DNA from 4 places in the Methylobacterium sp. Leaf94 genome. Region 1 is predicted to be linked to each of the others. Evidence: riboswitches for the same ligand, from Rfam matches in the RefSeq annotation. Region 1 holds a riboswitch; each other region holds the start of a gene.
The links. Region 1 has a riboswitch for cobalamin ahead of ASG63_RS01965 (TonB-dependent receptor). Riboswitches for the same ligand answer to the same signal wherever they lie in the genome.
Positions count from the first base shown of each region.

Region 1 (7,801 bases):
CGTGGTCACGCCTGAGGCCGAATAGGCGTAGGCGACGTTGCGTCCCGTGATCGCGGTGTTCTCCGCGCTGACGCCGACGACGCCGGTCCATTGGTCGGAGAGCGCCACCTCGGTACGGGCCCGCCCGCCGAGGTTGGATTGGACGGCCTCTTGGTTCCCGATGAGCGCGCCGAGCAGCGGACCACCGCCGGGCGCGCGATTGAAGGTCGTGATGTGGTTGTCGATGGTGTTGTAGGCCAGCGCCACGTAGCCCACCGCGGGCAGCCCGAACAGATCGTAGCGCCGGGTCAGGTCCGTGAGGAAGTTCCAGGATGGATAGGAGCCGCGCGAGGAGGTCGTATAGAAGGGCTGGTTGAAGTTGCGCTCGTCGAAGCCGAGCTGGGTGCGCCAGGTCGTCTGCGCGTCGAGGTCGTGCTCCCAGCGCAGGGCGACGATGGTGCGCCGGTCGTCGCGCCCGAACCCTGCCTCATCGGCGGTGACGCCCACCGTCCGGCCGAAGGCCCCGTTGGCGAACAGGTTCGTCAGGGTACACCCCGGCGCCGCCAGCGCCGCCGTGCCGCAACCGCGCTGGTAGGGATTGATCTGATACTGGTTCAGGGAGGACCGGGCCGGCAGATTCGCACTGAGCGTGTTGTTGATCACCTTCAGGGTGAAGCGGTTGTCCGGCGTCGGCGTGTAGCTGGCCAGCAGGTTGACCGTCTGCGTGTCGTAGGAACCGTGATCCTGGTAGCCGTTGGCACGGACATCGCTCGCGAACAGGCTGATCTCGACGGGGCCGCTGACGCCGCCGACCGTGAAGTAATTGCTGAGGTAGCCGAAGCTGCCCGCATCGGTGCCGATCTCGAAGCCGTCGATCTCGCGGCCCGTCCGGGTGCGGAAGGCGAGCGCGCCGCCGGTGGCGTAGTTGCCGAAGAGATCTCGAAGCCGTCGATCTCGCGGCCCGTCCGGGTGCGGAAGGCGAGCGCGCCGCCGGTGGCGTAGTTGCCGAAGAGCGCTGATTGCGGACCGCGGAACACGTCGATGCGGCTGTAGGCGCGCGGATCGACGAGGTCGAAGCGTGAGGCGCCGTCCGGCTGGGTCAGGATGAAGCCGTCCTCCAGCACGACCGTATTCTTGATCACGCCGGTGGAGCGGGCATTGTTACCCCGGATGGAGATCACCACGTCGCGCCCGCCATTGCCCTGGCGCACGGTCACGCCGGGGCTGTTGGCCAGAACCGACCCGATGCTGGTGGCCGGACGGTTCTCGATGATGCCGTCTCGCCCGAGGCTGGTGACGACCTCGCCGACGGGGCGGTCGATGGGTGTCGGTGCGGCGGCGGCGGCGGCGGGCGAGAGGGCAGTCCGACCCCGCCCCTGTCCGGCGCCACCGCCCTGGCCCTCGACGGAGAGCTCTTCCAGGGTCACGACCTGACCGGCGGTCTGGGCCTGCGCCATCGCGATCGCGAGCGGGCTTGCGCCGAGAAGGATCGCCAGGGCGCGCATGGGCCGGCGGGCGCTTGGGTACGGGAACATGGGGAAAGCTCGACGGATCGGGGAGGACGCTGCGCAGGCACGCTGCGATGAGGAAGGGTGGTTCGGCGATCAGACGAGGTAAGGCGGAGCCCGGGGCTGCCCCAGGCAACGGGACGGAGGCCGTGCGCGTGTGGGAGGGGGGATCGGCCACGATACCGGATGCCAGTGCACGCTCCGTATGGCGGCCGGGCCCGATGGCAGCGTGGGGAGGGCGACCCCTGCACAGCACAACTGGCACAGGGCGCATCCCGGGTGTGCCGGGGCGGGCACCCCCACGTTCGAACGGACCTCCTCGCCCCCATCGACCGCAGGGCCGCAGAGAATGGGATTGCGCAGCGGATCGGACATCGCCGCGAGCATGCGCAGGGCCGCCGCCGGCGCGAGCACCTGTGTCCAGAGCGCGAGCGCGATCAGGACGACGCCGAGGATGCCGCGGCGGCCGATCAGCAGGGGAAGGATGGGGTGCACGGGAACGCCGCCCGTTTCGGCTGCCTCAGGTCCTCGCCTGGGTTCGCAGCGCCTGCAGGCCGAGGTCGAGCAGCAGCATGCCGAGGATGACGAGCCCGGTCAGGGGGAACAGGGCCCCGAGGACGAGGACGATCAGGGTCACGCCGGCCGCGACACGCCGGTCGCGTGGCCACGGTGGTACGCCGAGGCGACCGGCGGGGCGCCGCTTCCACCACATCGTCGCGGCGGTCACGGCGAGCAGGATGGTCGCCAGGCAGAAGGCCAGCATCGCGAACTGATTGGCTCGACCCCAGTGCTCGCCCTTGTGGAGGCCGATGCCGTACTGGATGGCGCGGGCGACCCCGCCAAGGTCCGCGAACCGGACGTCGACCAGCGGCGTGCCGGTGTACTGGTCGAGGGAGATCATCCGCTGCCCCGTCACGTCCTTCGGGTAGGCGGCCGCGGCGTAGACGCCGGTCTCCCCCGACGGCAGGGAGACCTCGAAGCCGCGCGGCATCCCGAGGGCTCGCAGGATGTCGACGGCGCGCGCGAGCCCGATGGTGGGGGTGGCGGCCGGCTGCGAGGTCGGAAGCGGAGCGTCCTCCATGGCCCATCCGGTGGTAGTGAGCATCTCCCGCATGGGCACGGTCGACACGGGCTTGTTGGCCCAGAGGGCGCTGGGCTGCCCGACGCCGGCCGCGTTGGACCAGTTGCGCAGGTGCTGGCCCCACCAGGCCGACCAGGGCAGCCCGGTCAGGGCGAGGAAGAAGATTCCGGCCCCGGCGACCAGACCGGTGACGGCGTGCAGGTCGCGCCACCACACGCGCCTGCGCGGCGTGCCGCGGAGGCGCACGACCCCGCCGCCCTGCTGGCGCGGCCACCAGAGATAGAAGCCCGTCAGAACCAGGATGATCGTGAACCCGGCCACGACCTCGATGAGTCCGTTGGCCACCAGTCCGAAGTAGGCGAGGCTGTGCAGGCCTCGCACCACCATCATGAACTCGTCGTCCCGGGCGACCCGGTCCAGCACCGAGCCGTCGTATGGGTTGAGATAGACCAGGATCCTGCGGGATCCCTCGGCCATCGTCACGACCGCGGAGGCGGACGGATCGGCGGGCACGGTCAACGAGACCGGTACGGCGGTCGGCACGGCCTCGGAGGCGTTGAACAGCAGGACGTCCACACCCACGGGCGGGCTCGCCTGCACGGCGACCCTTGTCCGGTACGCGAACAGGGTCGCGTTGACCTCGTCCTTGAACAGGTAGAGCGAGCCGGTGACCGAGAGCAGGATCAGGACGGGCAGGCAGAGCAGGCCGGCGTAGAAGTGCCAGCGCCAGACGGCGCGATAGACGGCATCCTGCATCGGGCGGGCAGAAACGACGGCGCGGAAGGCCGTCGCGTCACCCTGGAGGGACTGAGACATGGTTGGGGGTCCGGCACGGAGCGATCTGGGACAAACGGATCGATCAGGCGGTCGGCGGACCTCGGGGACTGACGGATTGATCGGGCGGCGCCCGTGCGGTTCCCGGGTCTCCGGTCCGCCAGGCGCGGAGCACCGCATCACCGGGCGACCAGCGCACAGCGATGAAGGCGAGGACCAGAACGGGCACCATGACGGCTTGCACCAGGGTGCAGCACGAATGCCGACAGGGCAGTGCCGCGTCCGCCGGAGCGTCCGTTCCGGCGTGTTCGGCACAGATGATGGTGTTCAAGCTCAGCTGGGGCACGGGCGCCATGGAGCCCAGCAACGCCTGCAGGCAAAGCGCGTAGAGGACGGTCAGGGCGATGACCGCACGGCAGAATCCCCAATCTGGCCGCCAAGCACGCATGACAGCCGCGTAAGCCGTGGTTCCACGCTTCGTCAACATGGCAAAGTCATCTCACAGACTTTCACCCGGCATGTGACCTAGAACCGCCCCGCCAGGGTCAGGCGCACCGCCGTCGGCTCGACGGGGTGGAAGTGCCGGTCCGCGACGCCGTCCGCCGCCTCGCCGGGCAAACGGGAGGTGTAGAAGTAGGTGATCTGATCGGCCTGGGCGTTGGTCAGGTTCAACACGTCGAGGGACAGGCTGATTCCGTTGTCGAAGTTGTAGCCGACCCGCCCGTTGACCAGCGCCGTCGGGCGCGAGCGCACCGAATTGTCCTCGATCAGCGGCCGCGGCCCGAAGTAGCGCAGGCGCATCGCTCCGAACCAGCCCGGCCCCTCGCCGAAGGTGAACCCGGCCGAGGCGATGGTGGTGGGCGCCTCCGGGACTCGGTTGCCGACGGGGTCGCGGTCCGCGAAGCGGGCATTCGTCACCGTCAGGTCCCCCTCCAGGGAGAGCCAGGGCGTCACCGCGTAGCGGTTGGTCCATTCGACGCCGAAGCGGCGGGTGGGACGGCTCGGCTCGGTGGTGCCGCTGTCGCCCTGGAACAGGTTCTCGGAGGCGAAGTCGAGCTGGAACAGCGTCACCGCCGTCTCCAGCCCGGCGAGGCTGCGGTTGCGCAGGCCGATCTCCGAGCCCGTCGAGGGCACGAGGAAGGGCGAGCGGCTGATGTTGAAGAGCGGGCTCGCCGGATCCACCGTGGCGGTGACGCCGCGGGCATCGTTCGAGTGGAAGCCGCCCCCGTAGTTCACGAACACCTCGGTGTCGAACCAGGGTCCCAGCACGAGGCCGAGCTTCGGGTTGACGATCCCGTCCCGGGCCGTGCCGGAATTGGCCGGCGTGTCCGAGCGGACATCGGCGGAGAACCCGTCGGCGCGCACGCCGACGCTGGTGCGCAGCCAGTCGGTCCAGCGCATCCGGCTCTCGACGTAGAGGGCCGCGCTCGCCTCCAGCACCCGGTCATCGAGCACGGTCGAGCGGGTTTGCCGCGCCGTGGTGTTGAACAGGCCGACCCGGATGGCGTCGGTGCGGGTCTGGAGGCCGATCTCGTTCTCCACGGCCAAGCCGAACAGGGTGCCCTCGACGGTGTGGCTGACCTCGCCGCCGCCGAGCACCCGGCTGTCGCGCTGGCGGAACTGGTCGCCGTTCACCGGATCGTTGAGGAAGTAGGTGAAGTCGTTGAACAGGTTCATGCCGTAGCGGATGACGTAGCCGCTCGCCCGGGTGATGCCGGCGTCGCTCGTCCGGCTCCAGCGGCCTGAGAGGGAGAAGCGGCCGGTGTCGCCACCGTCCGTGGGATTCAGGGAGCCGAAGCGGCCGATGATCCCCTCCGCCACGGCGCGCTCCGGGATCTGGTTGGTGGCGTTCCACTTGGCCCAGTAGGCCATGCCCGTCAGCGCGAAGCCGTCGAGGGCCGTGCCCTGGCTGTAGCGGACGACGGCGTTCAGCTTGGCGAGGCGGTCGGGCACGTCCCAGGGGCCGTCATAGGTCTGGGCCTCGCCGGCCACGAGCAGGTGGCCTTCGCCGAGGGGCGCGGAGGCGATGCTGAGGGCGCGCTTGTAGCCGAAGCTGCCGAGCGACGTCAGCGCGAGGTTGCGCGCGACCGTGTCGAGATAGTCGATCCGCACCGAGCCGGCAGAGGCGAAGTCGCCGTCGCGGACGAAGTAGGGTCCCTTGTGGAATTCGACCGCGCCGACGAGTTCCGGGATCAGGAAATTCAGGTCGGCATAGCCCTGGCCGTGGGCGTGGGTGCGCATGTTCACCGGCATGCCGTCCACGTGAAGCGCGATGTCGGTGCCGTGGTCGAGGTTGAACCCGCGCAGGAAGAACTGGTTGGCCTTCCCCTCCCCGGAATGCTGGGTGACGATGAGGCCGGGCACGCTCTCGAGCGCCTCGCCGGGCCGGGTGATCGGCCGGCCGTTGAGTGCCGCCCCCGAGATCACGCCGGCGCTCGCCGCATCGACGCTGCGGAGGCCGCCGCCGATGCCGGTGACGCCGCCGACGAATCCCGCATGGGCGGCCGGCCCGCGGCCACCGCTGGCCGGGGCCTCGGCGGTCACGGACAATTCGGCGAGGTCCGCCTGCGCAGTCTCGGCGAACGCGTCCGGAATCCCGGCGCCGTAGGGCAGGAAACCGGCGCAGGCGCCGAGGAGCCAGGATCGGGCGGTGGGCCGTGAACGGGGAAACGAGCGAAAACGGGAGGACGACATGGGACCTCGGGCGACGTCTGTGGCACGTCACCGCGAACGAGGCCGGCCCGGATGCCGCACGGCATCCGCCCCGACACCCACCAGGACACCCCGCCCGATGCGTTTCGCGTGTGACCACGACTGACGGCAGGTCTCCTGGCTCGCGGGTCACCGCCCTCTCATCGTCTTCCCAGATGTCGAGACACCCAGTGACGTGCTGATGAGGAACTCGCCGCTTACAGTTGCGGGGGCAGCCGCGGCGTTGGAGCAAAACTCCTCACCGCGTTCCCTTTTGATCCTCCGGGGAGGAACCGTCCGACGCCAGGAAGCCCGACACGCGGTGACGGCGTCAATGGCCGCGCGGGGTTTTCGGGCCGGTGTGCCCGGCAGGCGACAGGCGTCGGGCGTCAGGGTCGGTCATCCGGTTTCCGCGCCGGCGCGCGCCGGTGGCCCGTGCCGGCCAGGACCGCGCCACCGGCCGCGAGGCCGAGGAGGATCCATTTCAGGGGAAGGCGCTCCGCGCCCTCGCTGCGCTGGGGCGCGGTCACCATGTGGCCCGGCGGAAGCTCCACGCCGGGCTTGCCGTAGGCCTGCGCGTCGGCGATCTGCTCGGCCGACACGGCCCATTCGGCGCCCACCTGCCGGTCATGCGCCATCACCGCGAGGCCGACCGCGAGGCCGACGGCCGCCGCCGCGAAGATCCTCACCGGCGTCCGCATCTCCCACGCTCCCGTCTTCCCCGCTTTCCAGCGGCCGATCCGGCCCGAGGGTTAGGCGATCGACCCGCCCTCCGCCAGGGACCGGGGCCGAAGAGGAGGGTCCCGATTTTCCGCATTGCGGCCTGGAACGGTTTTAACCCGGTCTTCATCGGCTCTGCAAAAAACGCATGGGACCCCTAACGGCATGACTGGCCTGCGTTTTCGCGCGATTGAGCGCGCGCTGTGCATCGCGATATCGCTGGGGCGAGACTGCTCCGCTTCGCGGCCGATCGTCGGCCATGCGAGCCCTGCCCCTCAGGACCCCGTCATGGATCATCCGGTCGCGACCCCGAAGCGCTCCTCCGCGGCTGGCGGCTGGGGGGCCCTGAAAAGTTGCGGCAAGCACCTGCTGGGAAGCCGAGCGCCCCTGTCGGGTGCGCGCGCCATGCTGAAGGCCAACCAGCCCGACGGCTTCGACTGCCCCGGCTGCGCCTGGGGCGATCCGGCGCACGGGTCCTCGTTCGAGTTCTGCGAGAACGGCGTGAAGGCGGTGTCCTGGGAGGCCACCGACAAGCGCACGCCGCCGAAGTTCTTCGCCAAGCACACCGTGAGCGCGCTGCGCGGCTGGACCGACTACGCCCTGGAGGGCGAGGGCCGCCTGACGCATCCGATGCGCTACGACGCGGCCAGCGACCGCTACGTCGCCACGACCTGGGACGCCGCCTTCGCGGAAATCGGCGCCACCCTGCGCGGGCTCGACCACCCGGACCAGGCCGAGTTCTACACCTCGGGCCGCGCCTCGAACGAAGCCGCCTACGTCTACCAGCTCTTCGCCCGGCACTACGGCACCAACAACTTCCCCGACTGCTCCAACATGTGCCACGAGGCCAGCGGCATCGCCCTCCAGGCGGCCATCGGCGTCGGCAAAGGCACCGTGCTGCTGGAGGATTTCGAGAAAGCCGACGCGATCTTCGTCGTCGGGCAGAACCCCGGCACCAACCATCCGCGCATGCTCGGCGACCTGCGGCGGGCGGCCCAGCGCGGCGCGAAGGTCGTGGTGTTCAATCCCGTGCGTGAGCGCGGGCTGG
Region 1 is NZ_LMRM01000002.1:37,449-45,249, reverse strand. It holds gene ASG63_RS26975 (TonB-dependent receptor domain-containing protein) at 1-642, opposite strand, end outside; gene ASG63_RS26970 (TonB-dependent receptor plug domain-containing protein) at 645-1,514, opposite strand; gene ASG63_RS01975 (PepSY-associated TM helix domain-containing protein) at 2,008-3,384, opposite strand; gene ASG63_RS01965 (TonB-dependent receptor) at 3,868-6,036, opposite strand; cobalamin riboswitch at 6,145-6,346, opposite strand; gene ASG63_RS01960 (hypothetical protein) at 6,423-6,734, opposite strand; gene ASG63_RS01955 (FdhF/YdeP family oxidoreductase) at 7,042-7,801, shown strand, end outside.

Region 2 (7,801 bases), on a different contig from region 1:
TCGCGGGTGACGGCCGCGTCGATGAAGGCATAGCCGCCGATCACCCGGAACTCCGGGGTGACCTGCCCGACGAGGCTGACGTCAAAGCCCTGGCTGCGTACGGCCCCGGCGGCGATCTGGAAGAAGAAGTCCGCCGGATCGGTGGTGAGCACGTTCTCCTTCTCGATGTGGAAGGCGGCGGCCGTCACGCTGAGGCCGTCGAACAGGTCGAGCTTGGCCCCGACCTCGTACGCGAACCCGGTCTCGGGCGCGAAGGGCCGGGAGGCGCTGTCGAAGCCGGTGTTGGGGCGGAACGAGGCGGCGACGTTGCCGTAGAGCGCCAGGAACGACAGCGGCTGGTAGACGAGCCCGGCCCGCGGCGAGAAGCCGGTACGGTCCTGTTCGGTCCGTTCGTTCGCGACCTTGTCGCGGAAGGTCTGGTTGTAGAAGTCGGTGCGGTTGCCCAGCAGCAGCTTCCATTCCGGGCTCAGGGCGATCTGGTCCTGGAGGTAGACCGCCGTGTTGCCGACGTTCTCGCTTGCGCTGTAGCGGCGCGTGAACGGGGGCTTGGCCTGCCCGTAGACCGGGTTGAACAGGTCGATGGCGAAGGGGTCGAGGCGCGGGGTCGAGCGCAGGAGGTTCTCGGTGCTGTTGTAGCGCTCGTGCTCCAGGCCGAGCAGCAAGGTGTGGGCGATGGGCCCGGTCTCGAAGCGCCCGACGAGTTCGGCTTGCCCGATGGCGACGCCCCAGGTGAAGTCGTGCTGGCGGAACTCGCGCAGCAGCGTGCGGCCGTCGTCGAGGATCCCGGTCGTGCCGGTCTGCAGGCCGGTGAGGCTTCCGGTGTTAAGGTGGGTGGCGACGCGCAAATGCCAGTCGGTGTTGAAGGCGTGCTCCAACCGCACCTGCAGCAGCGCGCTCTCGGATACGGAATCGTCGCCCGGCTCGCCGAAGAAGCGCGAGCGCGGGACGAGGCCGAGGCGGTTGTTCACCGCCACCGTACCGCGGTCGAAGGTCTGGCGGTTGCGCAGGTACTGCGCCTCGAACGTGATCTTGGTGTCGGGGGTGACCTGCCAGCTCACCACCGGCGCGAGCAGCACCCGATCTCCGTCGACGAAATCTCGAAAGCTGTCCTGGCGGGCGAGCGCGCCGTTGAAGCGGTAGAGGACGCTGCCGTCCTCGCTCAGCGCCCCGCCGGCATCGACCGTGGTGCGTGCGTTGCCGAAGCTGCCGAACAGAGTGCCCATCTCGACGAAGGGTCGCGCTACGGGCTGCTTGGTGAGGATATTCACGGTCCCGCCCGGATCGCTGCGGCCATAGAGGGCGCCGGCCGGGCCCTTCAGGACCTCGATGGACTGGACGTTTTGGGTGTCGGGGGCGCCGTTGTAGCCGCGGGCGATGTTGAACCCATTCTGGAAGATATCCTGGGTTGCGAAGCCGCGGACGGAGTAGAGGGCGAGGTTCTGGGCGCCGAAGTCGTTCTGCTTGCCGACCCCGGGTACGTAGTCGAGGGCGCGCTCGACCCGGGTCGCGGCGGTGTCGACCAGGACCTCCCGGGGCACCACGTCGACCTGCTGCGGCAGGTCGCGGCGCGGCGTCACCGTCTTGGAGCCGCTGTAGAGCTCGGGCACCCGGTAGGTCGGCATGGCGGTAAGGGTACCCTCGACCGAAAGCGCGTCGAGCACCACGGCGGTCTCGCCCGAGGGCGCCCCCTGGGCGGCGACGGCGGTGGGGATCGCGCAGGACAGGGCCAGCACGGACATCAGCGGGATGGACGGTGAACGGGACACGTTGATGGGCCTCGGGCGACGGCAGTGGCACGTCACCGCGAACGAGGCCGAACCACGCGCAGCGCGCATGCTTCCGCACCCGCCGGGGCACCCCGCCCAGCGTGTCTCGCGTGTGACCACGACTGACGGCAGGTCTCCTGGCTCGCGGGTCATCGCCCTTCACCGTCTTCCCGAGCGAGGCCGCTCAGTGACGTCGGTGGCGAAGGGCTCGCCGCTTACAGTTGCGGGGGCAGCCGCGGCGTTGGGGCTACCCCCGCACCGCGTTCCCTTTTGATCCTCCGGGGAGGAACCGTCACAGCCGAGGTACCATGCCGACGCCCATGCCCGTCAACGGACCAAGTGCAATGCACGAGGGGTTATGCCCTGCCGGCAACACTTGGGAACACGGATCGCTCGCTGCGTCCGTCAGGTCAGGACCTCGACCTGCTGCGGCGACAAGCTACGCCACCAAGCGTCCGGGGATTGGAAAACCTCGTAGGTGAACCGGAGGACCTCATCCGGCTGGCGATGCGACGGGTCCACCCGACCACGCTCCGCGTTGCGGACTTTCAGAACCTCCCACGGCACGTCGAACACTTTCCACTCCACGGTGAGCCCGTGTCGGGCGACGATCCCAAGCTCGCGCTCGAACACGGGTCTGATGAGATGTGTGTCCGCCATCACCACGCTGAAGCCGCTCGTCAGGGCGGCATCCAGGGCCGCTTCCTTGACCCGGTGCAGGAGGTCCCGGGCCGCATCGTCATGTGAGCCCTGCCTGAGTTCCCAGTAGACCTGCCGGTGCGGCGGCCAGAGGGTCTGACGGAAGTCGTCGAGGGTGAGGTGGACCCAGCCGTCGAGCGGATCGAAGCGGCGGGCGTAGGTCGTCTTCCCCGCGCCCGGGCAGCCGATTAGGCCGATTACCCTCTGGGGCGTACCCCACCGATTCCTGCCGGGCACCGTCCGGGTCACGGTCAGGCCGCCGCCTCTGCATCCTCGTCGTCGCCTGCCGTGGCCTCGATGATCTCGCCCCGCAGGTAACGTGCCTGGGCCTCGGCGACCCGGCGTGCGCCCTGGGCGTGGCGGGTCGACACCGTGCCGCCGGGCGCCTCGGGCCCGCCGCGCTTGATGGCCACGAGTTCCGGATCACCCCAATGGTCGAGCATCGCCTGGAACGCTTCGTAGCGGCCGGTATCGAAGGTGATGCGGTCGCCCATCATGTCCTTGTAGGGGTGGGCCGGGTGCAGGCCTCCGCAGGGGACCCAGCCCGCCGGGATCGGCGTCGTGGCGGCATGGGTCCGACCGCTGCGCAGGAGCTTCGGCAGTACGTGCGTGTGCGGACCTTCAGGACTGGTACCGCCAGCCCCGGGGATCGGGGCATAGACCTCGACGCGCCCGGCCCGCGCCAGGAATACCCGGTGCGGGCTCATGGCGACGAGATGCGGCCCGATGGGGTTTGCGTGGTCGAATAGCGGCATGCCGACGCCGGCCCGCAGCCGCTCGACGGCCTCCGGATCGCGTACCCGCACGCAGGCATCCACGGCGAGAAGGCCGAGGCCGAGGTCGAACAGGATGCCGTCGCGATCCTCGACCCGGGCGGCGTTTCGGTCGGGCCCGAGCTCCGTCACCACGGTCCTGCGGTTCATCGCGCAGGTCGCCTCCGGCAAGCAAAGCGCGATGGCGTGGTTCCAGCCGGACGAAACGGCCGTCTCGTAGGCGACGGGCCGCAGGTCGGAGCTCGGGGTCAGGGCGATGGCCCCGCGCGTGGTCGCAAGTCCCAGGCGCTCGTCCGGCAGCGCCACGACGGGTTCGTCGGGATCGCGCATGAACTCGGCGATGGCACCGAAGCTGCCCAGGCTCCAGGCCGTGGTCGGATCGGCCAGTGCACCGCGCAGAAGGGCGACGGTGGCATCAGGGCTGTTTGGGGAAGGCTGCATCGATCTCCTCCGTATGGGGCCCCGAACGGTTCCAGGGCAGGATGTAGGGGACTCCGTCCGGTCCAGCTCCACGGCAAACTGTGACGCCAAAGACGTCCGAAAGTAGCCGGTCGGTCAACGCAACGTCCGGGTGTCCATCGGCGGCGACACGTCCCGCGCCCAGGACCACGATCCGGTCGCAGAACCGGGCCGCGAGGGTCAGATCGTGCATGACGGCGACGACGCCGGTGCCGGCCAGGGCCACGCTCCGCAACAGCGTCATGGCGTCGAGCTGGTGGGCAGGGTCGAGGGCGGTGATCGGTTCGTCGGCCAACAACCACTCCGCTTCGACGGCGAGCGCCCGCGCCAGCAGCACGCGCATCCGCTCGCCCGTGGACAGGGTCGGTTCGGTCCGCTCGGCGAAGCGCGCGACATCGGTCCGTGCCATCGCTCGATTTATGGCGGCGTGATCGGCGCCATCGAGGCGACCGAACGCGCGTCGATGCGGCAGCCTGCCGAGGGCGACGAGGTCACGCACCTGCATCGGCCAACCGGCCCCCGCGCCCTGGAAAAGGACCGCGATGCGCTTGGCGCGCGCGTCGCGGGAGATGCCTTTGAGCGGCATACCGTCGATATTTACGCGGCCCTTGGTCGGGGCGACCAAGCCCGCAAGGGCTCGCAGGAGGGTGGTCTTGCCAGCGCCGTTCGGACCGACCAGACCAACGAGCGTGCCCGGCTCAAGGGACAGGCTCACGCTGGAGAGGACTGCCCGGCCGCCGAGGCGTACATCGAGGGCTTCGGTAGCGAGGCTCATGCGCCGCGCCCCCGTTCGCGCATCAACAGAACGATCAGGAACGGCGCCCCGACGAGGGCAGTCACCACGCCCAGCTTGAGTTCAGGCCGCGTTGCCAGGAGACGAACGCCCAAGTCAGCGGCAAGCACGAGGGCGGCCCCGGCGAGGCCACTCGGCCATAGGCTGGCACCAGGGCGTGCGCCGACCAGTGGTCGCACGAGGTGGGGCACCACGAGGCCGACGAAGCCGATTGCGCCGCTGACGGCGACGCCGCTGCCCACGGCGAGTGCCGCGCCCGTGACGAGGCGCAGGCGGACCGAGACCAGATGGAAGCCGAGACTCGCGGCCGTGTCCTCGCCCAGCGTCAGGGCATCCAGCGCGCGGCCGGTGGACAGCATCAGGCCCCAGCCCACCGCCATCAACGGCAGGCAAAGCCAGACATGATCCATGCTGCGGTCCGCGAGCGACCCCATCAGCCAGAACACGATCTCCAGGGCCGCGTAGGGGTTGGGCGACAGGTTTAGCGCCAGCGCCGTCATGGCACCCGTGAGGCTCGACAGGGCGACACCGGCGAGGATTAATCCCAGCGTGGTGCCGCCTCTTGCGGCAACGAGGTTCAGGGCGAGCGCCGCCACGGCGGCGCCGGCGATCCCGCCGAGCGGAAGGGCCAGGCTAAGCGAGGCTGCGAAGCCGCCATAGAAAACCACCACGGCCCCAAGGGCCGCAGCCGAGGAGATGCCGAGGATGCCGGGATCGGCGAGAGGGTTGCGCAGGTAGCCCTGCATCGCCGCCCCGGTGAGCCCAAGGCTGAAGCCGACAAGGCTGCCGAGCAAGGCACGAGGTAGGCGCAGTTCCCAGAGCACCAGCGCCGGGAGGGTCACCCGTCCGGCGATGAGGTCGCCAGCCGCCGCCGGAACGTCGAAGGGGGCATACCCGACCGCGATGGACGCGACCGTCAGGACGAGCACAAGCAGGCCGAGTATCCAGACGACCGCGCGGGGTCCGACGACCGCCCGGTCGACCCGCATGGGAGGCGGGAGGGGAGCGTTCATCGTGCCGCCCGTTGGTGTGCCGCCGCAGCGAGTAAGGCCACGACCTCGGCGACCTGCGGACCTGGACAGGTCCAGAGCCGGTTCGGAATCGAGACGGTACGCCCCTGCCGGCGCAGCGCGTCGAGGACGGGATGATGCAGCAGGGCATCGGCGAGCGACGGCGCGCCGGGCTCCCCCTCGTCGAGGACGATGAGGTCGGCGTCGGCCAAGGCCGCCGCTTCCAGCGGGACCTGCCCGAACCGGTCGCGACCGAGTTCGGCGGCGACGTTGGCGAGGCCGGCGGCACGGATCACCGCGTCGCCGAGGCTGCCGGGTGCCACCGTGAAGGCGTTCGGACGCATCACGAGGGCCCGCAAGGGTTTGGCCGCCGGCATCACCTGCGCCAGCCGTGCGTCGAGGTCCGCGACCATCGCCTCGCCGCGCGCCGGGTGCCCGAGGGCCGCAGCGACGGTCCGGATCTGGGCCCGCACCCCCTCGAAGTCGTTGGGTACGGCGAGTTCGAGAAGGGGGAAGCCGACGCGCTTGAGCAGGCCCACCGTGGTCCGTGTCGTGAAGGCACCGGCAACGACGAGGTCGGGCCGGAGGGCGACGATCTCCTCCGACAGGCCGCGCGTCACCGCGATGCCGGCAGCCTCCCGTGCGACGGTCGAGCCGCGCGGGTCTTGAGCGAGGTAGGTTACGGCGGCGACCTGATCGCGGTCGGCAAGCCGCAGGACGAGCTCGTCCGCGCAGAGGTTCATCGAGACGACGTGCCGGGGTCCCCCGGATGCCGGGGCGGCCATCCCAGCGGCAATCGACCAGATTTGGCTGACCGCCAGCATCACCGTCAGGACCGCGAAGCCTGACCGTCGTGCCATCGGCGGTCTCAAAACGCGGTCAGGTGGACGCCGCCGTAAACGGCGAGGCCTGCCCCGAGGAAGCCGGTGGGGTTCTCGTAGCGGCGGTCGAACAGGTTATCGACCCGCCCAAACACGCTCACCGTCTCGCTGACGTCGTAGTTCACCGCGAGGTTGACCAGGGTAAAGCCGGGGTTCTTGAGCCGGGCCACCGAGAAGTCGCGGTTGCCGTCGACGAAGTGGCCGAGCACGATCACGGTCCCGCTGACGGTCAGGCCCGGGAGGGGTGTCCAGAAGGCCGTCGCGCTGCCCTTATGGCGGGGCCGTCGCAGGAGCTCCTGGTGGGTGATCTCGTTCTTGGTCACCGTGTTGGTGTAGTCGACCCGGCCCTTAAAGGTATCGGAGAACCGGACAGCGACGAAGGCTTCCGCCCCGTACGATTCGGCCCGGCCGACGTTCTCGTTCGAGGTGAACGTCGCGTTCGAGGTGATGAGGTTCTTGAAGTCGTTGGCGTAGTAAGTCGCGCCGACGAGGACGCGGTCCCCCAGGGGCTGCTCGATGCCGGCGTCGTAGCCGAGGCTCTCCTCCGGCCTGAGGTTCGGGTTGGCGAAGAAGTTCAAGGCCGGGAAGCTCTGGAACAGCTGGCTCAGGGTCGGCGCCTTGAAGCCGGTGCCGACGCTGCCTTTGATCCGGGTCTCGGTGAAGGGCAGGATGTAGCTCGGCGCGACGCGGAAGGTGGTGGCCGGCCCGAAGGCGTCGTTCTCGTCGTGGCGGATGTTGGCAACGAACGACGCCCGCTCGAAGGGCGTCAGCTGGACCTCCCCGTAGCCGGCCGTGTTGCCGTTCCTCGCCCGCAAGTTGCCGGCCCCGAACGGGCTCGGGTCGGTGGTCGACAGGCTCTCGTCGTCACGCTGAGCGCCGAACAGGACGAGGTTGCCGGGCGAGAGCTGGTAGTCCCCGCGGTACTCGTAGCGCGTGCGCTCGCCCAGGCCCGTCGTCGCGTCCGGCGTGGCAAGGGGGTCGAGGGGGCCCTGCTGTCTGTTGAACAAGTTCGAGTAGTTGATCGCGAAGAGGTTGTGGAACCCAGCGAACGGTGTCCACTCGGCCTCGTTGCGGGTGAAGACCTGCTGCACGTCGGCGGCACTCCGGAACGCCGCCGGGAAGGCTGGGAAGGTGCTGTAGTCGGTTCCCGTGAATAGGAGACGGGAATTGATGAAGCGCGTCACCGAGTTGATGCGGAAGGTGTCGGTGAACTGGTAGCCGAACTTCGCCGAGACGGTCTCGTTGTCATAGAAGTTGGGATGAATCGGGCGGCCGAACGGGACGAGGTTCGGTGGTGTCACCGGCGTTGCCGCCGCACGGAAGTGCTGGATCGAGACCGAATAGTCGAAGCCGTCCTCCGACCCGCTGATCCTGCCGCTCTGATTGAAGGTCCCGAACGACCCGCCTTCGATCCGCGCGG
Region 2 is NZ_LMRM01000008.1:151,240-159,040, forward strand. It holds gene ASG63_RS06825 (TonB-dependent siderophore receptor) at 1-1,766, opposite strand, end outside; cobalamin riboswitch at 1,877-2,075, opposite strand; gene ASG63_RS06830 (AAA family ATPase) at 2,172-2,702, opposite strand; gene ASG63_RS06835 (DUF6925 family protein) at 2,717-3,679, opposite strand; gene ASG63_RS06840 (ABC transporter ATP-binding protein) at 3,654-4,472, opposite strand; gene ASG63_RS06845 (FecCD family ABC transporter permease) at 4,469-5,479, opposite strand; gene ASG63_RS06850 (ABC transporter substrate-binding protein) at 5,500-6,285, opposite strand; gene ASG63_RS06855 (TonB-dependent receptor plug domain-containing protein) at 6,369-7,801, opposite strand, start outside.
Region 2: another riboswitch for cobalamin. It lies ahead of ASG63_RS06825 (TonB-dependent siderophore receptor); the one in region 1 lies ahead of ASG63_RS01965 (TonB-dependent receptor).

Region 3 (7,801 bases), on a different contig from region 1:
GCGCCGCACCGTCGGGCAGGCGCCACCAGGCCGCGTCGCCGGCGAGGCGCAGGGCAAAACCCGCGCGCGTGACGACGGCGTGAAGGTCGGCCTCCGCCGAACCGAGGCTGATCCCGTGCGTGGCCGCCTCGACGGCCACCAGCGACTTCGGCGGCAGGCCCGGGATCACCCGCCCGATCGCCTCGATGGCCTGGGCCAGGGCCGGGACCGCCTCGGGTTCGAGCCCGGCCAGCGGCGTGGTCAGGGTCAGGCGTTGCGGGCCCCCGTCGTGGCGGACATCCCCGAGACCGATGGCCGCCAGCGCCTCGGCGAGGTCGCAGCGGGTCGCCTCGGTGACCCCGCGGATCTGCAGGTTGGCCCGCGCTGTGACGTCGACATGGCCGTTGCCGAAGCGGCGCGCGCCCGCCGCCACCGCCCGGGCCTGGGCCGGGGTGAGGCGCCCGAGGGGCGGGTGGACGCGGGCGAGCAGGCCGTCGCCGGTGGGCATCGGCCGGGCGAGGCTGGGGCACCAGCCGCGCCGGCTCGGCGCCTCCGGGGCGACGCGGCGGGGCGCGGTCATTCCGCCGCCTCGCGCAGCAGCTCGTCGGCCGCCATTTCGTCGGCCGCCATGGCGTTGCGCCGGGTGGTCCAGAGGCCGCGCCGGCGGGCCTCGTCGAAGCGCTCGAGGATGGCGCGGGCCGCCTCCGGATTGGCCGCCCGCAGGGTCTCGAAGGTCTCGAGGTCGGCGATCATCGCCCCGTAGAGCCGGTCGAGGTCGGCGTCGCAGACCGCGTCCGTGGTGGCGGCGAGGACGAAGACCGCGTCGATCCCCTGTGCCAGTTCCTGGGCGCCGCGATAGCCGTGCCGGAGCTGCGCCGCGATCCAGCGCGGATGGGCGAGGCGGCCCCGGATCAGACGGGCGGCGTCCTCGCGGGCGGTGCGCGCCTTCGGGCTCTCGGGCGTGGCGACGTCGAGGCTGTAGAGGGCGGGGCTCGCCCCCGTCAGGGCGGCGGCGGCCGAGAAGCCGCCCATCGCCTCCACGGCGGCGTCGCCGTCGAGAAGGTCGCGCTCGGCGACGTCGAAGGCGTGCACGTAGGCGTCGGCGCCGGCCACCCGGGCGGCGAAGCCCGCATCCTCGCTGTCCGCCGCGCCCCCATAGGCGTGCGACGTGGCGGCGAGATAGGCCCGCCCGAGATCGTCGCGGCTGTCCCAAGCCCCGTCGAGGGCGAGGCCGCCGGCCCCCGCGCCGTAGCGCCCGGGCGCCGCGCCGTAGACTCGGGCCGGCGCCTCGCCCCGGCGGCGGGCGGCGGCCAGCGGATTCTCGTCATCCTCTTCCTCCCGCGCTGCCACTGCCTCGGCGGCCCGGGCGAGGAGCGACAGGGTCTCGGGAAAGGTATCGCGAAAGGCGCCCGAGACCCGCACCGTCACGTCGATGCGCGGCCGGTCGAGGAGCGCCAGCGGCAGCACCTCGAAACCGGTGACCCGGGTGGAGGCGTGGTCCCAGACCGGGCGCACGCCCATCAGGGCCAGGGCGTGGGCGATGTCTTCGCCACCGGTGCGCAGGGTGGGCGAAGCCCAGAGATCCATGACGATCCGGGCCGGGTACTCGCCCTCGTCCTGCAGGTAGCGCAGGACCACGGCGTCGGCGGCCCTGGCCCCCAGGGTGGTGGCGGCCCGGGTCGGCAGGCTGCGCGGGTCGAGGGTGGCGAGGTTGCGGCCCGTGGGCATCACGTCGGTGCGCCCGCGCGACGGCGAGCCGGCGGGACCGGGCGCCACGAAGCGGCCGTCGAGGCCACGCAGCAGGCCGAGGCGCTCGCCCTCCGCGCAGGCGGCCACCGCCTCCGAGGCCTCGGCCCCGGCCCGGCCGAACACGTGCAGCCCGTCGCGCGCGGTCACCTCGCCGAGGTCGCAGAGATGCGCGTCGAGGGCCGCGAGCGCGTCCGGCATCGGCGTGTCGGCGTCGATCCCGGCACCGGCGAGCAGCCCGGCCGACATCGCCTCGTCCAGGATGGTGCGCGCCAGGATCGCGGCGCGGCGCGGGTCGAGGACGCTGGCGGCGGAGTATTCCTCCACGAGCGCGCGCAGGCGCGCCGCGTCGGGGTCGAGCCCCGTCACGCCGGTCTGCGGCGTCAGGTGTCCGAGGGCGACGCCCCCGAGGCGCCGCTTCAGGGGCGCGGCCTCGCCCGGATCGTCGACGATGAAGGGATAGACCACCGGGAGCGCCCCGACGGCGCGGGCCGGCCAGCAATCCGGCGAAAGGGCGACGGCCTTGCCCGGCAGCCACTCGGCGGTGCCGTGGGTGCCGAGGTGAACGAGGGCGTCGAACCGGCTGCGCAGCCCGAGGTGGAAGGCCAGATAGGCGTGGGTCGGCACCGCGTCTGGGTCGTGATAGGCGGCCTTGCGGTCCGTCGACCGCCCGCGATCGGGCTGCAGGAAGACCGCGAGGCGCCCGCCCGCAGGGGCCACGCTCGCGAAGCGGAACGCGCCGTCCCGGCAGACCGGGTCGGCCTCGGGCGGACCCCATTCGGCGTCGAGGGCCGCGCGCGCGGTCTCGGGCAGCGTGCCGAACCAGTCCCGGTAGGCATCGAGGTCGACCGCGAAGTCCTTCGGCCCCTGCGTCAGACCCCGCATCAGTGCCTCGGCGTCCGGCAATGCGCCGATGCCGTAGCCGGCCTGCGCCAAGTCCGCGACGATCGCCCGCGCGCTCTCCGGCGTGTCGAGGCCGACGGCAAAGCCCGCGCGGCCGCCGCGGGCGGGATAGTCCGAAAGCACCAGGGCGAGGCGGCGCTCGGCCCGGGGGAGCCGGGCAAGGCGGATCCAGGCGGCGGCACGCTCGGCCAGGGCCGCGATGCCCTCCGGGTGCGGCACGGCACGGCGCTCGGCGAAGCCCTCGGTTTCCGGACCCTCCTCCTTGAACGAGATCGGAAACCCGGAGAGCCGGCCGTCGAATTCCGGCAGGGCGACCTGCATTGCGAGGTCGGCCGCACCCATGCCCCGGGCGGAGGCGGCCCAGGCGTCCCGCGCCGCGCCGATGCTGAAGGCCTGTAGGACCGGGCAATCGGCGGCATCGAGGACGAACCCGGCATCCTCCCGCGCCGAGAAGGCGGTGGCGGCGATGACGATGGCGGGCCGATGCGCCGCGATGGCCGCCCGGAGGGGCGCGATCGCGGCGGGGTCCTTCAGGCTCGACACCGCCACGGCCAGCACCGCAAGGCCGCGCGCCTGGAGCGCGGCGCCCAACGCGGCGATCGGCGCGGTGTCGCCCGAGAGCACGCTGGACCGGTAGACCACGACCAGCGCCAGCGGCGCCTCGGCCGGGGCGGTCTGGAACGGTCGTCCGGCGGCGCGGGCCTGCCCGTCCGCGACGGGGCCGCAGCCCGGGCAGCAGACGAAGCCGCGGGGTAGGGGCAGGGGCGCCTCGACCGCCGCGGGATATCCGATCGCGGCGGCCATGCGCCCGACCAGGCGGCGCAGGTTCGCCGTGCCTCCGGCCCGGAAATAGGCGTCGAAGTCGGGGGCGAGCTCCGGCTTCGTCGAATAGGCGTCGAGGCGCGGGTCGGGCCGGTCGTCGCCCGGCAGCACCACGAGCGCCACCCCGGCGGCGCGGGCGGCCGCGCTGGCGCGCTCGATGCCGTAGCGCCAGTAATCGAGGCCGCCGAGACAGCGGATCACCACCATCCGCGCCTGGGCGATCACCGACTCGACGTAGAGGTCGACCGACATCGGGTGGCGAAGTTTCGCGAGCTTGGCGAGCCGCAGGGTCGGGCCTCCGGCCGAACCCGGCGGGAAGACCGCCGCGTGGGCGCCAGCCATGCCGAAGAGATCCGAATCGGTGAAGGACAGGAAGACGATGTCCCCCGGCGCCTGACCGAGATCGATCGCGGCTTCGCCCTCGTCGAGGGAGACCGTATCGATGCGGATCAGGTGCATGGCGGGCGCTTATCCCGCCAAGGCGGCGGCGACGGCGGCCTGGTCGAACCCCTTGAGGCCGATCACCACGAGGCGGCCGTCGCGGGGCTCGCTGGACTTCCAGGGGCGGTCGTAATGGTGGGCGATGCGGGCACCGACGCCCTGGACCACGAGGCGCATCGGCTTGCCGGTAACCTCGGCGAAGCCCTTGATGCGCAGCACGCCCTCCGTCTCGGCGGCGCGGGCGACGCGGATGGCCAGGTCCTCGGCCGAGGCCGTGGCCGCCACCGGCAGCGCCACCGAATCGAAGTCGTCGTGGTCGTGGTCCTCGCCCTCGCCGTGGTGGGACGGACGCGCGTCGAGGTCGTCCTCGGCCGCCGCCTGGATCCCCAGGATCACGCGCGGGTCGAGGCGGCCGTGCTCGGCCTCCACCATCTTCACCGCGCGGGGCAGGTGTTCGGTGACCTCGGCCCGGACCTTGGCGCGCCCGGCCTCGTCGAGGAGGTCGGCCTTGTTCATCACCACGAGGTCGGCGCAGAGGAGCTGGTCCTCGAACACCTCCTCGAGGGGATTGTCGTGGTCGACGCTGGCGTCGTCCGCGCGCTGGGCGGCGAGCGCCGCCGGATCGTCGGCGAAGAAGCCGGCGGCCACGGCCGGGCCGTCGATGACCGCGACCACGCCGTCCACCGTCACCCGCGAGCGGATCGCCGGCCACTGGAAGGCCTGGACCAGGGGTTTGGGCAGGGCGAGGCCCGAGGTCTCGATCAGGATGTGCTCGGGCGGATCGGCCCGGTCGAGGAGCTTGTTCAGAGCCGGCACGAAATCGTCGGCCACGGTGCAGCAGATGCAGCCGTTGGCGAGCTCGACGATGTCCTCGTCGCCGCAGCCCTCGATGCCGCAGGCGGCCAGGAACGAGCCGTCGAAGCCGATGTCGCCGAACTCGTTGACGATGATGGCGAGGCGCCGGCCGTTCGCGTTCTCCACGAGGTGGCGCACCAGGGTGGTCTTGCCGGCCCCGAGGAAGCCCGTGACGATGGTGCAGGGGATCTTGGCGACGAGGGTCATTCGGCGGCGTCCGGAAGGGGGGGCGCCGCGACGGGCGGCGGGAATGGGGGAAGGCGGGCGACGACGCCCTTGCGGAATTCCTGCGGCCGGGCCTTCCACGGCACGATGCCGTCCGGCGTCTCGGCATAGAGCGCCACGCCGTCCAGGATGGTGCCGGCCGACGCGACCGGGTCGAGATCGCCGTAGACGTAGGTCCAGCGGCCTTGCGAGGCCACCGCCACCGTGCAGGGGCGCTTGCAAACCGAGAGGCATTCGACGCTCTCGACCGTGATGCCCGGGTGGCCGCCGGCGCTCACGGCGTCCTGAAGCGCGGCGAGCAGGCGGGCGCCCGCCCGCGGCTCCGAGGCGTCGCCGGCCGTCCGGCAGGTGGCGCAGACGTAGAGGGTGACGGCGGCGTGGTCCGTGTCAGGCCGCGGGTCGGGCATGTGGTCAGGCATGGGTCGGCCGCGCGTGGGTCGGCCGGGTCTTGCCGAACAGCCCCCAGGCCCAGCCATAGGCCAACCCGATCACCGCCCAGAACACGAAGGCGATGCCCAGCGAGCGCGCCGCGAACTGCGCGGCGTAGGAGGCCGGCAGGTTCGAGGCGGCGTGGCTCGCCTCCGGCGCACCCGCGAGATGGGGCGCGACGAGGAGCACAATGCCGCCCGCGATGGTGATCGGCGCCCGCCGGATCGCGATGAGGTAGAGCCCCATGGCGGTGGCCGCGGCGGTCATCACCCACCAGAACTGGCGGTCGGCCAGCGGCGCGGCCTCCATCCCGGGGAGTTCCGGCGCGAGGCCGAGGGCGGGGGCCAGCGCCACCGCGAGGAAGCCGCCGATGGCGAAGCGCAGGCCGGTCTCGGGGCTGGGCTCGCGGTTGCAGGCCAGGAGCACGGCACCGAGCAGGAACGCGTAGCCGACGCCGCCCACCAGGGTGGCGAGCGCGGTGAAGGCCATGCGCGGCAGGCCGGGGCCGGGCTGCCAGTCGGGCGCGACCTCGCCGCCCGCCACCGAGGGATCCTTGGTGCCGTGATCGTGACCGCCATGGACGCGGACGATCAGCGAGGCGGGGGTCGGCCGAACGGGGGCGGCGGAGGCCTGCGTCTCGTAGCGCTCGGCCGCGATGATGAGCGGCGAGGTGAGCGCGAGCTGCAGGCCCGTCGCGACGACGGCCGCGAGGAAGCCGGCGACCAGGGCCGCCGACACGAGCCGGATGATCATGGGATTGTCTGCCTTAAGCGGAGACGCTCAGTGGCAGGGGAAGTTCTGGCTGTGGCGGAAGTCGTGCGCCGCGTTGTGCAGCGCCATGGCGGGGGCGAAGCCCGCCATGAACACGAGGCCGAGGCCGAGGAAGGCGGCCACGAGCACGGCGCCGAGGCGCTCGTTGGTGCGGGTGCCGGTCAGGACGAGGGTGTTGGTCGACATCGGGTTCATCTCCTGGCCGCCCCGCCGGCGGCCGTCAAGCATCGAGCGGGAGGACGGCAGGTCTCCTGGCTCGCGGGTCGCTGGTCCTGCCGCCTTCCCGGATCGCTCCAGTGGCTGATGGCAGTCCCGTCTCCGCTCACAGTTGCGGGGGCAGCTGCGGTTTCGAGGTCGCCCCCTCACCGCATTCCCTTTTCACCCCGTCGCCGGGGCACCGTCCGATCCACGCTTCTACGCGGTTGCCGATCCGCTGACAACGCGGCCCGGATCGGATTCCCGCCTTTGACCCGGGACCTCGATTTCGGGCACAGCAGGCCGCATGCCGCATCCTCCACCCAGACTGACCCTCGTGCTCGGCGGCGCGCGCTCCGGCAAGAGCGCCCATGCCGAGGGGCTGATCGAGGCGCAGCCTCGGCCCTGGCTCTACCTCGCCACCGCCCAGGCCTGGGACGACGAGATGCGCGAGCGCATCGCGCTCCACCGCGCCCGCCGCCCGGACGGCTGGATCACGCAGGACGTGCCGCTCGCCCTGCCCGAGGCGGTCGCCGCCGCGACCGGGCCGGTGCTGGTCGATTGCCTCACCCTCTGGCTCACCAACCTGATCCTGGCGGAGGCCGACGTGGACGCCGCCACCGCCGCGCTGCTCGCGGCCTGCACGGCGGCCCCCGGCCCGGTGGTCCTGGTGGGCAACGAGGTCGGCCTCGGGATCGTGCCGGACAACGCGCTGGCCCGCCGTTTCCGCGATGCGGCGGGGCGCCTGCACCAGCGCCTCGCGGCCCAGGCGGACCGCGTCGTCCTCACGGTGGCGGGCCTGCCCCTGGTCGTGAAACCCCAACCCGGAGCCACCCCATGACCGACGCCGACCGCCATCGCGAAAAGATGGAGAAGCGCAAGGCCGTCCAGGATGCCGAGGTGGCGGAGAAGACGATCGAGAAGGGGCTCCTCATCGTCAACACCGGGCCCGGGAAGGGCAAGACCACGGCGGCCCTCGGGCTGATCCTGCGGGCGCTGGGCCACGGCTGGCGCGTCGGCGTGGTGCAGTTCATCAAGGGCGCCTGGGACACCGGCGAGAAGCACGCCCTCACGGCCTTCGGCGACCGGATCGACTGGCACACCCTCGGCGAGGGCTTCACCTGGGAAACCCAGGACAAGGCTCGCGACATCGCCGCCGCCGAGCACGCCTGGGCCAAGGCCCTTGACCTTATGGCCGATCCGACGATCCGCCTCGTGGTGCTGGACGAGCTCAACATCGCCCTGCGCTACGACTACTTGGATCTCGAGGCCGTGGTGGCGGCCTTCCGGGCGCGCCGACCGGACCTCCACGTCGTGGTCACCGGCCGCAACGCCAAGCCGGCCCTGATCGAGGCCGCCGACCTCGTCACCGAGATGGCGGTCGTGAAGCATCACTTCGCCGCCGGGGTGAAGGCGCAGGTGGGCATCGAATTCT
Region 3 is NZ_LMRM01000012.1:151,811-159,611, forward strand. It holds gene ASG63_RS09125 (hypothetical protein) at 1-559, opposite strand, end outside; gene cobN (cobaltochelatase subunit CobN) at 556-3,909, opposite strand; gene cobW (cobalamin biosynthesis protein CobW) at 3,919-4,953, opposite strand; gene ASG63_RS09140 (DUF1636 family protein) at 4,950-5,390, opposite strand; gene ASG63_RS09145 (CbtA family protein) at 5,383-6,153, opposite strand; gene ASG63_RS09150 (CbtB domain-containing protein) at 6,181-6,357, opposite strand; cobalamin riboswitch at 6,396-6,588, opposite strand; gene cobU (bifunctional adenosylcobinamide kinase/adenosylcobinamide-phosphate guanylyltransferase) at 6,674-7,207, shown strand; gene cobO (cob(I)yrinic acid a,c-diamide adenosyltransferase) at 7,204-7,801, shown strand, end outside.
Region 3: another riboswitch for cobalamin. It lies ahead of ASG63_RS09150 (CbtB domain-containing protein); the one in region 1 lies ahead of ASG63_RS01965 (TonB-dependent receptor).

Region 4 (7,801 bases), on a different contig from region 1:
GAAGCCCTCTATGGCGAGTTCATCCGGGAGGCGTCGACCTTGTTCGGCGACGCCTTCCGGCACGAACTCGACGACCCGGCTAAGCTGGTGAACCTCTATGCCATCGTCAACAAAATCCGGCTTTTCGGAGAGCCGGAGACGCTCCAGGAGGCCGAGCGTGTCATGCAGCGCATTGGCGAGACCTACTTCGCTCCGAACAAGGATCTCGTCGCCTTCGCGGACATCCGCCACGCCAGCGGTCTCGACCCGCTCTGCGCGTTCTCAATCGTTTGCCGCAGGGAACTGGCAATCGCCCGCCGTTAAGGCTCAGTGGGGCGAAAGTGATTCCGCCGCTCCTCCGAACCGCCTCGCCAGACGCTCAAGCTTGTCTGGATTCCAGCGACGGTCTGGAGCATTCCACCGGGCTCCAGGCTGAAATAGCCCGGCAGGCCGTCGATCCAGAGGTCCTGCAGCTTCCGGGCATGCTGGATCCACGACTTACGCGCAGCCCCCTCGAACATGCGCGTGACTTTGTCGATGCCGATGATAGGCCGAGGAAAGGCGAGAACCTTTCCGCCTCCGTCCGAGTGCACGATAATGGAGTCGGCCAGCATGGTGCGGAGCGCCGCGATCTCGCCCGAGGACACCGCCTCGAAGAAAGCCTTGGCGATACGTACACCCTCTTCCGGCTCGACAGGGAAGCGCGGGCGTGCGGACTGCACGTGCTTCCTGGCTCGCGCGGCGAGCTGACGGACCGCCGGTGGTTCACGCCGGAGGGTGACCGCGATTTCCGCGAGCGGGACTGCGAAGACGTCGTGCAGGAGGAACGCGGCCCGCTCCAGCGGCGAAAGCCTTTCCAAGGCGAGCATCAGTGTAAGCGTCAGGTCGTCGCCCGGGGCTTCGTCCGGGACCAGGGCAACGGGTTCAGGTAACCAGGTTCCGAAATAGGTCTCACGCCGCACTCGGGCGGACTTCATGACGTCCAGGCAGAGCCGCGTCACTGTCCGCGAGAGGAAGGCACCGGCCGAGGCGACCTCGGCGTGGTCGACGTGCCGCCAGCGCAGCCATGCGTCCTGTACGACGTCCTCGGCTTCGCCGAGCGACCCGAGCATACGATAGGCGAGCCGGATGAGCCGCGACCGTTCCTGCTCGAAGACGCGGGTCGGATCATCAATGGTCGGCATGGCGGAACGACCAGACGCTGAGGGCAACAGCAATAAGCGCAGGAAGTGTCACCGCGGGGAAGTCTCGGGGCAGCGCCTCCGGCCCGCAGATGCCCACTGCAACTTCCCAGAAGTGGAACAGCGCATGGCCAGAGAGCCAGATCGCACCCATGCTCCAGAGCAGGACACGCGATCCGGGTCTCACGGCCCCGTACACGAAACCCAACCCGATCAGCACGAAGATCAGGCCGATATCGCGCAGGAAGTGCTGATTGAAGGGGCCTGTTGTCGTCACGCCCGGCACCGCGAAGTACCATGCCTCGGGTGAGGTGAGCATGAAGATGCCGTTTCCGGCCAGTCCTGCGCCGAGGATGCCGGCGAGTACCGGAATCGTCTTGATCATCGAGCTCTCCCACGTGATTGGTTCACGTGAGTGACGATGCACTGCCGTCTGATGTGACATGGGGTGCAAGTTTCCGAGGGGCACCTTTCGGAACCTCGGCCTTGCACCATCCATGTCACTAGACACCTGCTGCCTGCCCCGATGTTCGAGCGTGGCGATGAAGCACTCGATCAAGCCATGACACGGAGCCCAGGGACGCCTCGACCGCGGCGATATCTATCGACGAACGACCGCTTTCGAGATGCTCAGGCGTGGGCATCAATGGCGACATCGGGTCGGGTCCTGACGGTCCGCTGTATGACCGGGTTGTGTGGAATGCGGTCCGGCTGCTTTCGATCGGAAGATGTCCTTAAGTGGCCTATCGTGGAGGCCATCGGGCATCGGACAGTTGCAGCACCAGGCACAGGCTGCCTAACCTCTCACCCCAGATGGACCACAGCCTCCGCTCCTGAACACCGCAGACAGCCCCAAACCATCTGAAGACGCACAACCATCCAGAACCATACCGATGCAATGTTACAATGTTGCGGAAAATGGCGTCCCCTCGATTGACTATGCGGCGGCGCCCAGCGAATGTCTGACCGTCAAGGTTCCTGCGGGTCGTCGGTTCGCGGGCTAAGAGGGAATTCGGGGTGCTCGCAGGAGTGCTTCCGAAGCTGCCCCCGCAACTGTCAGCGGCGAGCCCTTTCCGATCATGGTCACTGGTGCGTTGCACCGGGAAGGCCGAGGCGAGGGCAACGACCCGCGAGCCAGGAGACCTGCCTTGCACCACGATACGTCTCTCGGGCGGGGTGTCCCGGCGGAGCGCATGAGCGGGCTCGGCTGCTGACGCGGCCGATCCCGTGAGGGCACCCGCTCGGCCGCCGCTCGACAACCTTGAGCGCACCGGTGCCCCTTCGTCCCAACCTGCCGACCTCGAAGGCCCCGATCCTGAACCTGCCCGTTCCGGCGAAGCGTCGTCGGATGTCGAGGCGTCGAGGATCGCACTACGCGCTCGCCGCAATCCTCTCGGCGGGGGCGCCTGCCTTGGAGGCTCGGGCGCAGGAGGCCGTCACGCTGGAGGAACTCTCCGTAGAGGGAGCTGGCGGGAGTGCCCCAGTCGTCGTTGGTGCTGGCCCCAACCCGGGGATAGGCCTAATCGGTCCGACCCCGGGCTACCGGGCCGACCGGGCGGTGAGCAGCACGAAGACCGACACGCCTCAGCGCGACGTGCCCCAGGTCGTTACCGTGGCGCCGCGCGAGGTCATCACGGATCTCGCCGCCACCCGGGTCGACCGAGTCTTCAACTACACGCCCGGCGTCGCCCAGCAGAACAATTTCGGCGGCCTGACGGTGTTCAGCTACGCCATCCGCGGCACGACCACCTCGGAACTTTACCGCAACGGCTTCCCGATCAACCGTGGTTCGCCGCCGCCGCCCGATACCCAAAACGTGGAGCGCATCGAGGTGCTCAAGGGTCCCGGCGGCGGCCTGTTCGGGCGCAGCGACCCGGGCGGCCTCGTCAACTTCGTCACCAAGCAGGCGACCGCCGAACGCTTCGTCGAGATGGGCGGCCTGTGGGGCTCGTTCGAGCAGTTCCGCGGCACAGTCGATGCCGGCGGCGCCCTGAACGAGGATAGCACGCTGCTATACCGCTTCAACTTCGCGGGCGGCCGCCAGAACAGCTTTCGCGATTTCGTGGATGGCGACCGACTCCTCGTCGCGCCCGTGGTGAGCTGGCAGGTCACGCCGGACACGAAGGTCACCGTCGAGACCGAGATTCTGCGCAACCGCATCGTGGTCGACCGGGGCGTGATCGCGATCAACAAGCAGCTCGGATTCCTGCCGATCTCCCGCTTCCTCGGTGAGCCCGGGCAGAGCACGTACCAGAGCTCGGACACGATGCAGGTCCGGGTGGAGCACCGCTTCGACGCCGACTGGCAGATGCGGCTGGCCACCCACTTCAACACCGGCTCGCTGGTCGGGGAATCGGCAGAGGTGCGTGGCCTCGCCGCCGACAACCGCACGGTTCTGCGCGACCGGAATTTTCGCGATTACCGCTGGGATACCGCCATCGGCCAGGCCGAGGTGGTGGGGCGCTTCGCCACCGGCGATCTGAGCCATACCGTACTTCTCGGCTTCGAGCGGGAGAGCACCGACAGCCGCGTGGTCTACGACCGCTCGAACTTCCGCGAGAGCCCCTACAGGCTCAACATCTACGAGCCGCGCTACGGCCAGGCGCTGCCGCCGCTGACCATCCGGCGCAACAACCTAGAGCGGGTCACCAACACCGCCCTCTACGCGCAGGACCAGATCGCGCTGAGCCCCGAGTGGAAGGCTTTGCTCGGCGTGCGCTTCGACTTCTTCGAGCAGTCCTTCCGCGAGCGCACGACGGCGACGCAGACGGAACAATCCCGGGTGGCGGCGACGCCGCGCGCCGGCCTCGTCTACCAGCCCCTGCCGGAGCTCTCGCTCTACACCAATGTCGGCACCAGCTTCCGGCCCAATATCGGCCCCGACGCCTTCGCGGTAGCTCGCTCGGTTCCGTTCGAGCCCGAGACCGGGATCGGCTACGAGGTCGGCGCTAAGCTCGATCTGTTTGGAGGCGCGCTCGGCCTGACGGCGGCGGCCTTCCGCATCGAGCGGCAGAACGTGCTCACGGCCGACCCCAACAACAGCGGCTTCTCGTTGGCAGCGGGCGGCGTGCGCAGCCAGGGCTTCGAGCTTACCGCCGCCGGCCAGATCACCACAGAGATCAAGATCCTGGCGGGCTACGTCTACGCCGATGCCGAGGTGACCAAGGACAACGTGCTGCCGGTAGGCGCACCACTCATCAACATCCCGCGCCACTCGGGCAGTCTACTCGCCGTGCACGAGGTGCAGGCTGGCCCCTGGAAGGGGCTAAGCCTCGGCGGCGGCGTGCGCGGCGTCGGCGAACGCGCCGGGGACGCGGCAGGCTCCGGCTTCGTGCTCCCGGCCTACATCGCGGTCGATGCCCTGGCCCATTACCGCTACGAGAACATGCGCTTCGGCCTCAACGTCGAGAACATCTTCGACGCGACCTACTACGAGAGCTCGAACAACGCCTTCCGGGTCTATCCCGGCGCGCCCCGGCGCTTCACCGGCACCGTCTCGGTGCGGTTCTGATGACTGAGGTCACGACCCATGCGGGTGACTTCGTCCTTGAGATCCAGGGGGCGGGCAAGCGCTTCGGCGAACGCCAGGCCCTCGATGGCCTCGACCTGTCGCTCCGCCCCGGCGAGGTCTTCGCCCTGCTCGGGCCGAACGGTGCCGGCAAGACCACCACGGTCAACCTGATCCTCGGCTTCCTGAAGGCGGATGCCGGCACGGTCCGGGTCTGCGGGATCGATGCCGGCGCTGATCCAGTTGGTGCCCGCCGCCACGTGGCCTACATCCCCGAACAGGTGGCGCTCTATCCCGGCCTCTCCGGCGTGGAGAACCTGCGCTACTTCACGACCCTGGCCGGCCTCGACCTGGGCAAGGGGACAGCCCGCACGCTCCTGGCCGAGGCCGGTCTCGCCGAGACTGCCTACGAGCGTCCCGCCGGCTCTTATTCCAAAGGTATGCGCCAGAAGGTCGGCATCGCGGTGGGGCTCGCGCGCCGTGCCCGGCTCCTTCTCCTCGATGAGCCCACCTCCGGCCTCGATCCGAGCGCAGCCGCGGACTTCTCGACCACGGTCCGGGCGGCCGCTGAGCGCGGCACCGCCATCCTGATGGCGACCCACGACCTCTACCGGGTGCGCGAGATGGCCGGGCGCGTCGGGGTCCTGAGCCGAGGCCGCATCGTCGAGGAGATCGACCCCACGACGCTCGACCATGTCGGCCTGGAGCGGCTCTACATCCAGCGGCTGGCGGGGAGCGCGGCGTGAGGCGCCTCTTGGCCGAACTCGGGCGCACCGCCCGCGATGCGCGCCTGCGCTGGATCGGCGCCGTCCTCGTCCTGCTCCTCACGGTCGCGGGCCTCGGCGCCTGGCGGGATGCTACGCGCTACGCCGGTGAGGTCGCTCAGGTCGCGGCCGCCGAGCGCGCGCGCTGGCTTGGCCAGGATGCCAAGAACCCGCATTCGGCCGACCATTTCGGGCTGTGGGTGTTCCGTCCCTCCGCACCGCTTGCCGTGCTCGATCCCGGTACCGAGCCCTATACGGGCCGGATGGTACGGGTCGAAGCGCATGTCTTCAACGACGCGGTCTACCGCGCCATCCAGGATGCCGGACCGCTCGCGAGGTCCGGCATCGGCAGCGTCGCCGAAATCGTCCAGCTCGTTGTGCCACTCGCCGCCATCCTGCTGGGCTTCTCCGCCTTCGCGGCCGACCGCGAGCGAGGCACGCTGCGTCTCGCGCTCGGCAATGGCGTTCCGCCGGGACGTCTCTTCGCGACGCGGTTCGCGGCCCTTTTTGCCGCCCTCGCCCTAGTGGCGGGCCTCCCGCTCCTTGGGATCGGCGCGCTCGCGGTGATGAGCCAGGACCATACGGGCTGGCAGGTCGTTCCACGCCTATTGACCTGGATCGCCGCACAACTCGGTTACGGCGCGGTGTTCCTGCTGCTCGCGATGCTCGTCTCGTTGGTCGCCCGCACGGCCCGGGGCGCGCTCGCCGCTTCGCTCGCTGCCTGGGTCCTCCTCTGCGTCGCGGCTCCCCGCCTCGCGGTCGTCGGCGTCGAGGCCGTCGTGCCCACCCTGTCCTACCGGGAGGTCCGAGCCCGGATCGAGGCCGAATTCCGGAGCCATCGCACCGCCGAGGCGAACGATGTTCGTACGCGCGAGGTGCTGGCCCGCTATGGCGTCGGCGACCCCAACGAACTGCCCGTGGACCTTCGCGGTCTGATGATGTCCGAGAACGAGGGACACAACTTCGCGGTCTACGACCGCGAACTCGGTGCCTTCTTCGATAGCCTCGTGGCCCAGGACAGAGCCTTGGCCTGGGCCGGCCTCCTGTCGCCGCGGGTCGCCCTGCAGGCCCTCTCGCAGACGCTGGCGGGCACCGATTTCGCTCAGCACGCCCACTTCGTCTGGGCGGCGGAGGCCTACCGGCGCGGGATTTCCGAACGCATGAACGCCGAGATCCGCGACCATCCCCAACGCGGCGGAACCACCCTCGTCGCCGGGCCGGGTCTCTGGGAGGAGATCCCGCCCTTCGTCCCCCGGCCACTGCCGTTCGCGAGCACGCTGGCCAACGCACGCGTTCCGGCCCTCGTCCTCACTCTCTGGCTCTGTCTAATGGCGGCCCTGTGCCTTCCCCTGGTCCGGAGGTTGAAGCCGTGACAACCGTACGGTTCCCTGTCCTGGTCCAGGCTGAGTTGCGCCTGATCCTGCGCGAGCGCCTGACCTGGGCGATCCTCGCCGCCCTCCTCGTGACGCTCTGCCTGGCGGCGTGGACGGGCGCCGGGCGCGTCGCCTCGGAGCGGGCCGCCCTCGCGCAGGCCGCCGCCGACACCAACCGGGTCGTGCGGGACGCCAGGGCCGCCCATGAGCGCTACGCCAAGCCCTCGCCAATCAAGGTGAACTACTGGCAGGACCCCACCGACGCCTTCGGCTACATGACCTACTTCATGGCCGCCTACGCGGTGAAGCCGCCGACGCCGCTCGCTGCGTTCGCGGCCGGTCAGTCCGACGTGCAACCGGCGATCATGCGGGCCAGCTTCGGCTTCAGCACGGTTTTCGACGATACCGCCTACGAGCCCGGCTCGACGGCCCGGCTCAGGCTCGGCCCGTTCGATCTCGCCTTCGTGCTGGTCTACCTTGTGCCGCTCGCGGTCATCGCGCTCGCCGGCACGCGGCTTTCCTCCGAGCACGACAGCGGCATCCTGCGCATGATCGCGTCGCAGCCCGTCGGGCCGCGTCGCGTGGCGAGCGCGAAGTTCGGGGCCGTGGTGCTGGTCGCCATCACGGCTGTGCTCGGCGGAACGGCGCTGGCGCTCATCGTCTCAGGCGGTCTCGGAGAGCTCGACGGTTGGGCGGGCACGCTGGCCCTCCTCGCGGCGGCCTTGGCCGCCTACGTCGTCTTGTGGGTGTCGGCCTGCGCCCTGGTGGCCAGCCTATGGCGTGGGGGCGTCGGCGCCCTCGCGATTCTCGTACTGGCTTGGGCCTGCGTCACGGTAGCCCTCCCAAGCTCGCTCGGCCTCGTGGTCGATGTCCTCGCACCGACGCCTTCTCGGATCGCGGCCATCGATGCGAGCCGGCAGGCTCAGGTCCGCTTCTACACCGGGGAGGAAGGCGCACGGATCACCGCGGCCTGGCTGACCGGCAAGGTTCCGAAGG
Region 4 is NZ_LMRM01000064.1:12,299-20,099, reverse strand. It holds gene ASG63_RS22735 (hypothetical protein) at 1-303, shown strand, start outside; gene sigJ (RNA polymerase sigma factor SigJ) at 300-1,163, opposite strand; gene ASG63_RS22725 (hypothetical protein) at 1,150-1,545, opposite strand; cobalamin riboswitch at 2,116-2,325, shown strand; gene ASG63_RS22720 (TonB-dependent siderophore receptor) at 2,509-4,671, shown strand; gene ASG63_RS22715 (ABC transporter ATP-binding protein) at 4,671-5,414, shown strand; gene ASG63_RS22710 (DUF3526 domain-containing protein) at 5,411-6,805, shown strand; gene ASG63_RS22705 (DUF3526 domain-containing protein) at 6,802-7,801, shown strand, end outside.
Region 4: another riboswitch for cobalamin. It lies ahead of ASG63_RS22720 (TonB-dependent siderophore receptor); the one in region 1 lies ahead of ASG63_RS01965 (TonB-dependent receptor).